3 regions of the Massilia sp. METH4 genome follow, and region 2 is predicted to be linked to each of the others. Evidence: predicted binding sites of a transcription regulator. Region 2 holds the regulator's gene; each other region holds the start of a gene.
The links. The regulator LexA, encoded in region 2, represses DNA repair genes until DNA is damaged. The targets are predictions, from matches to a motif close to ACTGTATNNNNATACAGT.

Region 1: a site for LexA is predicted at 964-981, ahead of V6Z91_RS18225 (VRR-NUC domain-containing protein). Genes of this name have one in related genera too.
Region 3: a site for LexA is predicted at 1,030-1,047, ahead of dinB (DNA polymerase IV). Genes of this name have one in related genera too.

What each region holds. Positions count from the first base shown of each region.
Region 1 is NZ_CP146614.1:4,131,875-4,134,104, reverse strand. Features, by position in the region: gene V6Z91_RS18240 (ATP-binding protein) at 1-108, shown strand, start outside; gene V6Z91_RS18235 (hypothetical protein) at 105-302, shown strand; gene V6Z91_RS18230 (phasin family protein) at 339-884, shown strand; gene V6Z91_RS18225 (VRR-NUC domain-containing protein) at 1,031-2,230, shown strand, end outside.
Region 2 is NZ_CP146614.1:185,074-187,303, reverse strand. Features, by position in the region: gene V6Z91_RS00910 (hypothetical protein) at 1-808, shown strand, start outside; gene lexA (transcriptional repressor LexA) at 1,053-1,730, opposite strand; gene rpsF (30S ribosomal protein S6) at 2,052-2,230, shown strand, end outside.
Region 3 is NZ_CP146614.1:1,504,106-1,506,335, forward strand. Features, by position in the region: gene dinB (DNA polymerase IV) at 1-997, opposite strand, end outside; gene V6Z91_RS06685 (porin) at 1,209-2,230, shown strand, end outside.

The DNA.
Region 1 (2,230 bases), 2.9 Mb from region 2:
ACGCACAATATCGTCACCGGCGTGCTGGGCGGCCGGATCGCCGTGCGCAGCCTGCCGGGCTCCGGCACCACCTTCACCATGACGCTGCCCGCCGTCGCTCCCGAATGAAACGCGCCCTGATCTTCTGTTCCCTGCTGCTAGGCGCCGCCGCGGCCGCCGCTCCCGCCCCCTGGTGGCTGTGGGAGAGCGTGTCCGGCAGCGGCGCGAAGGTGTGCTCGCAGACCCCGCTGGGTCCCGGCTGGCGCAAGCTGCTCGGCCCCTACAAGGATTCCCGTTGCGAGAAGTTGATTCGTGTTCAATAATGTGCCGACAAGCTTACTCACACCGACGGAGGAGACATGTTCCAGAATCCCGAGCAGTTTGCCCAGGCAACGAAAGCCCTGTTCGAGTTCCAGCTCGAAACCTTCAACACGCTGACCAGCAAGGCGGTGCAAGGCATCGAGCAGGTGGTGCAGCTCAATATCGATACCGCGCGCAGCGGCGTTGAAAAGAACCTCGAGGCCGGCAGGGAAATGAGCCAGGCCACCGATCCGAAAGCCGCCATGGCCGCCGCCAGCGCGCGCATGCAGAACCTGACCAACGTGGCCGAATACAACCACCAGCTCGGCCAGATCCTGGCGGACATCCGCAAGGAATTCACCGAAGCGGCCGACGCCCACCTGGCCGAGGCGCGCAGCAACCTGTCGGCGCTGATCTACGATGTGACGAAGAACGTGCGCCCCGGCTCGGAGAATGCGGTGGAAATCGTCAAGACGGCCATCGACAATGCCTTTGCGGGCTACGAGCAGGTGAACAAGGCAACGCGCCAGGCCATGGCGGCCTTCGAGGAACAGCTGGCGAAAGCGGCCGCGCTCGCCGAACAGCAACAGCAGACAAAGCACTGAGCCGCATCCGGCATTCGTTTGGCAACATCTTTCCCGGCGAAACATAAAATCGCTGGGCAAGGGGCGGGAGACGCGATAGACTGTATATAAATACAGTTTTTCGCCTCTCCCGCCGTTTGTTTTTGCCTCCTGCTGCACCTGCCACAATGAAACCCGTCCTGGAAAACCCGCTTTATTACCTGGACAATTTCCACCGCGTGCTGGCATGGATCGGCGAACGCTATGCCGACCTGCTCGACGACGAGGAGCGCGGCTTCATCGAACGCTTTCCCGCCCTGCCCCAGGCCGCGCGCGCACTGTTCGTGCGCATGGTAATGCGCAAGGGACAATTGTTCCGCGCCTCCAAGCTCGTCTACGAGGAAATCGGCTGTGCCCGGGCCGCCGCCGCGCCGCTGGCCGATACCGGCTGGATCGTCGTCGATCCGCCGGTCTCGCTCGACGAATTGTTCGACCTGCTGCAAAAGCCCGAGCTGTGCCAGGCGTTCGCCCTGACCGGCGCGCTGCGCTCGGCCCGCAAGGAAGCACAGCTGGAAGCGCTGCGCGCCCGGCACGAGGGCGAGCGGCCGTTCTCGGGCTGGTTCGATGGCGACGAGGCTTACCGCATCGTGGCGAAACCGCTGTGCGACCGGCTGCGACTGATCTTCTTCGGCAACTACCACCAGGACTGGACGGAATTCGTGCTGTCCGACCTCGGCGTGTTCCGCTTCGAGCAGGTGGAGATTTCCCAGGCTGCCCGGGGCTTCCGCACGCGGCGCGACATCGACGACTACCTGCAACTGCACGCCTGCCGCGAACGCTTCGCCAACGGCGAGGCGCCGCTGGACGTGCTGCGCGACGTGCCGCCGCCGGGCACGGACAACGAATGGCTGGCCAGCCGGCGCGAGAAGCTGCTGTTCCAGCTGGGCCAGCAACTGGAAAAACTGCGCGACTGGGCTGGCGCCTGCACCGTCTACAGCGATTGCGCCTACCCCGGCGCGCGGGCGCGGGCGATCCGCGTGCTGGAAAAGGATGAACGCTTCGGCCCCGCCTGGGAGCGCCTGCAGGTGGCCATGGCGGCGCCGGAGAGCGAGGCCGAACGCCAGCACCTGTTGCGCATGGCGCCGCGGCTGGCGCGCCGCCTGGGCCATCCGCGCAGCGCTCCCGGCAAGGCAGCGCCACCCGCCAAGCTCGACCTCGCGCTGCCGCATCCGGACGGCCAATGGTGGGTCGAAGGCGTGGTGCGCGAGCACCTGCACCGCGACGAAGCCCCCGTGTTCTATGTCGAGAACGCGCTGATCAACTCCCTGTTCGGGCTGCTGTGCTGGGATGCGATCTTCGCCGCCATTCCCGGCGCCTTCTTCCACCCG
Region 2 (2,230 bases):
GGCGGCGCTGTGTGCCGCCGTGGCGGCGCACGCCGAAGTCTCGGTGCCGCTGGCGCTGGAGAAGGGCATTCCGGTCGTGCAGCTGACGGTCGGCGGCGCCACTTATCCATTCACGTTCGACATCGGCTCGTCGCGCACGCTGCACCTGACGCAGGAGGTGATGGCCAAGATCCCCAACCTGAAACTGACGGGCCGGAAAGTGAAAAGCGCCGACCTGGCCGGCAAGGTGCGCGAGGAGGAGGAATTCGTGATTCCCGACCTCGTCGTGAACGGCGTCTCGTTCGGCGAAGTGACGGGAGTGTCCCACGAGCCGTGGGGCTTGAGCATCGGCGAGGGTGCCGGGCCGCCGCCGCATTCCGTCGTCGGCCTCGGCCTGTTCGCGCGGCAGCCGTTCGTCTACGACCAGTCGAGCCGCACGCTGCGCTTCGGCGCGCCGCTCGACCCGGGGCCCGGCTGGCAGGCGCTGCCGCACGAGCGGGTCCATGAAAGCATCGTTGTCGCGCTGGCGAACGAGCGGGCGCGCTACCGCCTGGTGTTCGATTCGGCAGCGAATATTTCTCTGGTCAAGCCGCAGGCCGTGGAAAGACAGAAAGACCAGCGCTCGCCATGCGACCTGTTCGGGCCCGACAAGCCGTGCCAGACGGTAACGGTGGCGTTGCCGGGCGGCGTGGCGATCCAGCCCTACCTGATGCCGCTGCCCGACTTCTTCCAGCCGGACGGCATCCTGGGCGCCGACTTCTTCGGCCGCTATGCCGTGTTCGTGGACCAGGCCAACGGCAATGTCGCGGTGCGGCCGCCGTCGAAATAGGCGGCTGGCCGAGAGCCGGCGGCAGGACGATGCGGCAGCTGGAAGAGCGCCGCAGCACGCACCTGCCGAAATGAACCTGCCGAAATGAACCTGCCGGAATGACGTGCAAAGAAAGCGCGCCGCGGCGTGGCCGCAGCACTTGCGAAACGCGTGCTCGGCCGGCTAGTGCAAGCCGGCCACGGCAGGGGAAACGGTGACGATCAGTGCCGATTCAGCGCTTCACCAGTGCCAAAGCAGGTGCTGATCAGTGCCAGGTGCGCAGCAGGCCGACGGCCAGGCCTTCCAGCGCGAATTCGTCTTCCGGCGTGACCGTGATTACCTTGAAGTCCGGGTTTTCCGGCAGCAGTTCGATCGTGGAACCGGTGCGGCGGTAGCGCTTGACCGTCACTTCGTTGCCGATGCGCGCCACCACGATCTGGCCATTCTTGGCGTTGTCGACCTTTTTCACGGCCAGCAGGTCGCCGTCCATGATGCCCACGTCGCGCATCGATTCCCCGCGGACCTTCAACAGGAAATCGGGCTTCGCGGAAAACAGGGCCGGGTCGACGCTGTAGCTGTTTTCCAGGTTTTCCTGTGCCAGGATCGGCGAACCGGCGGCCACGCGGCCGATCAGCGGCAGCTGCATCAGCAGGCCGGCCGGCACTTGCGGAAGCTGGTCGGAAAGCGCGGGTGCCGGGCCCGACGAGGCCCCGGCGGACGGCGCGACGCGCTCGCCCAGCAGCCGGATGCCGCGCGAGGTGCCCGCGGTGATCTCGATCGCGCCCTTGCGCGCGAGCGCCTTCAGGTGTTCCTCGGCCGCATTGGCCGACTTGAAACCCAACTCGGCGGCAATCTCGGCGCGCGTCGGCGGGAAGCCGGTGGACTCGATGGCATCCCTGATCAGGTTGAGAATTTGTTCCTGCCTTGCGGTGAGCTTGATCATGATGCGATATCTGTGTATATAGACAGCCTGTATTTTTGTACAGTACCAAATGGAATGCAAGGGGAAACGTGCTTCAGTTGTGAAAAAATTCTGAAAAACCCGTGACAGGCACCGGTTTTCTGGAAATATTTCCTGCAGCGCCCTTTCCGAGGGGGCGCATGACTGGGGCCTGGCTGCACCGGCAGATGGCTCGCAGCCGGGTCTGGCGCCAGCTTGGCGGCTGGTAATCCCCCTAAAAACCTGCTATGCTTGCGGGCTTACCTCTTCCCACACCCGTCATGACGCCGGGGTGGGCTATCAACAGTCCTTAAGGGAGTTTGCATGCGTCACTACGAAATCGTATTTATCGTCCATCCGGACCAAAGCGAGCAAGTGCCCGCGATGATCGAACGTTACAAGGCCAGCGTGACCTCGCGCGGCGGTAACGTGCACCGCGTGGAAGATTGGGGCCGCCGTCAAATGGCGTACTCGATCCAGAAGCTGGCCAAGGCACACTACAT
Region 3 (2,230 bases), 1.3 Mb from region 2:
CATCGGCGGTCGGCACCGGCAAGGTCACGTCGCGCGTCACCGTGCGGAAGTCGGCGTAGCGCAGCTTGATTCCCACGGTGCGGCCGGCGAAGCGCTTGCGGTGCAGGTCTTCGGAAAGGCGGGTGCACAGCCGGGTGAAGATCTCGGAGAGTACTTCACGATCGTGCTTTGCATGCAGGTCGCGTTCGAACGTGGTTTCGCGGCTCACGCCCTTCGGATCGGAACGGGTCTCGACCTCGCGCTCGTCGTGCCCGTGCGCCACGCGGCGCAGCCATTCGGCGGAATTGAGGCCGAAGTGTTCCTGCAACAGTTTCGGGTCGGCCTGGGCCAGCTGGCCCACGGTTTCGATACCCAGCGAGGTCAGCTTGGCGTAGGCCTTCGGGCCGATGCCGTTGATCTTCTTTGCCGAGAGCGGCCAGATGCGTTTGGGCACATCGTCGAAGGTGATGATCGTGAGGCCATCCGGCTTGTCCAGGTCGGAACTGATCTTGGCCAGCAATTTGTTCGGCGCGATGCCGATCGAGCAGGTCAGCCCGGTGGCTTCCTTCACGGCCGCCTTCAGCCGCATGCCCAGCGCGCGCGTTTCTTCCGCATGGTCGGTGAGGTCGAGGTAGATCTCGTCGATGCCGCGGTCCTCGATCTCCGGCACGATCGCCGCCACGGCCTCCTTGAACAGCCGCGAGTAGCGCTTGTAGGACTCGAAGTCGGTGGGCAGCAGGATCGCCTCGGGCGCGAGCGCCGCCGCCTTCATCGTGCCCATCGCGGAAAACACGCCGAGCGCCCGCGCCTCGTAGGTGGACGTGGTGACGACGCCCCGCCCTGCGTAGTCGCGCAGCTTCGAAAAGCGCCGCGTGCCGTCCGGCTGCATGACCGGCTGGTGGCGCGAGCCACCGCCGACCACGACGGGCAAGCCGCGCAGCTCCGGATAGCGCAGCAGTTCCACCGACGCGAAGAACGCGTCCATGTCGAGGTGGGCGATGCGGCGCGGCGGGACCATGGCGGATCGAAGACGGTGGGGTAACGGTAGACACTGTAATTATATCCAGTGCACGGCAGCGCCCGCCACCACCGGACGGCCACGCGATTCATTTATTTTTCAAACACTTAGTGCTTTTTTGATCATCGTATTTACGCAACAGTACGGCGCGCTCCATATCGTGCGCGGAAGGAAGGCGCGTACCATCGAGACTTTCAACACGTATCCGACCATGGCTGCCAAATTCCGTCTTTACTGCTGGGCATCCCTCCTCGCCTGCGCCCTGCCCGCCGCGGCGCAGACCTCCGTCACCATCATGGGCGGTGTCGACGCCTATGTGGGCTCGATGAAGAACAGCGGCGATCCCGACCGCACTACGGTGCTGGGAAGCGGCGGCATGACCACTTCCTGGTTCGGCTTTCGCGGCAAGGAAGAGCTGGGCGACGGGCTGTATGCCGAGTTCTACCTGACCGGCTTCTTCCAGACCGACACGGGCACCTCCGGCCGCTTCGCGGGCGACAACCTGTTTTCGCGCGATGCCAACGTGGCCCTGGTCGGGCGCCTCGGCCGCCTGCAGGTTGGCCGCGCCTCGGCGCCCAGCTTCCTGCCCAATATTCTGTTCAACCCCTTCGGCGACTCGTTTACCTTCTCGCCGCTGGTGCTGCACTCCTACGTACCCACCGGGCCATTCGGCGCGCGCACCTGGGCGTCGACGAACGCCGGCGACAGCGGCTGGAGCAACCAGGTCGTGTACACCACGCCATCGTTCGGCGGCTTGCGTGGCAGCCTGCACTACCAGGCGGGCGAACAGGCCGGCAACTCCGACCGCAACAACCTGGCCGTCTCCGCCATGTACAACAAGGGCCCGCTGGCGCTGACAGCCTTCGTGCACCGCGTGCGCGTGAGTAATCCGAATTCGGGCAATGCAATCATCGATCCCACCCGCAGCCCCGTGAACTACGCGCTGATCGACAATCAGCGCGCCGTATTCGTGGGCGCCACGTATGACTTCACGCGCATCAAGCTGTATGGCACGTGGCAGCGCACCGTGAACGACGCCGCCGGCGCCGAGGGGCTGCGCGACCGCACCGTGAGCCTCGGCTTCGCGATGCCCGCGGGCCCGGGCGCCGTGCTGTTCGACGTGGCCGACACCCGCCGCAGCGGCACGCTGTTCGGCACCGAGCGCTCGCGCCGCACCGCATCGCTGGGCTACGACTACCGCCTGTCCAAGCGCACCGATCTCTACACGGTCGC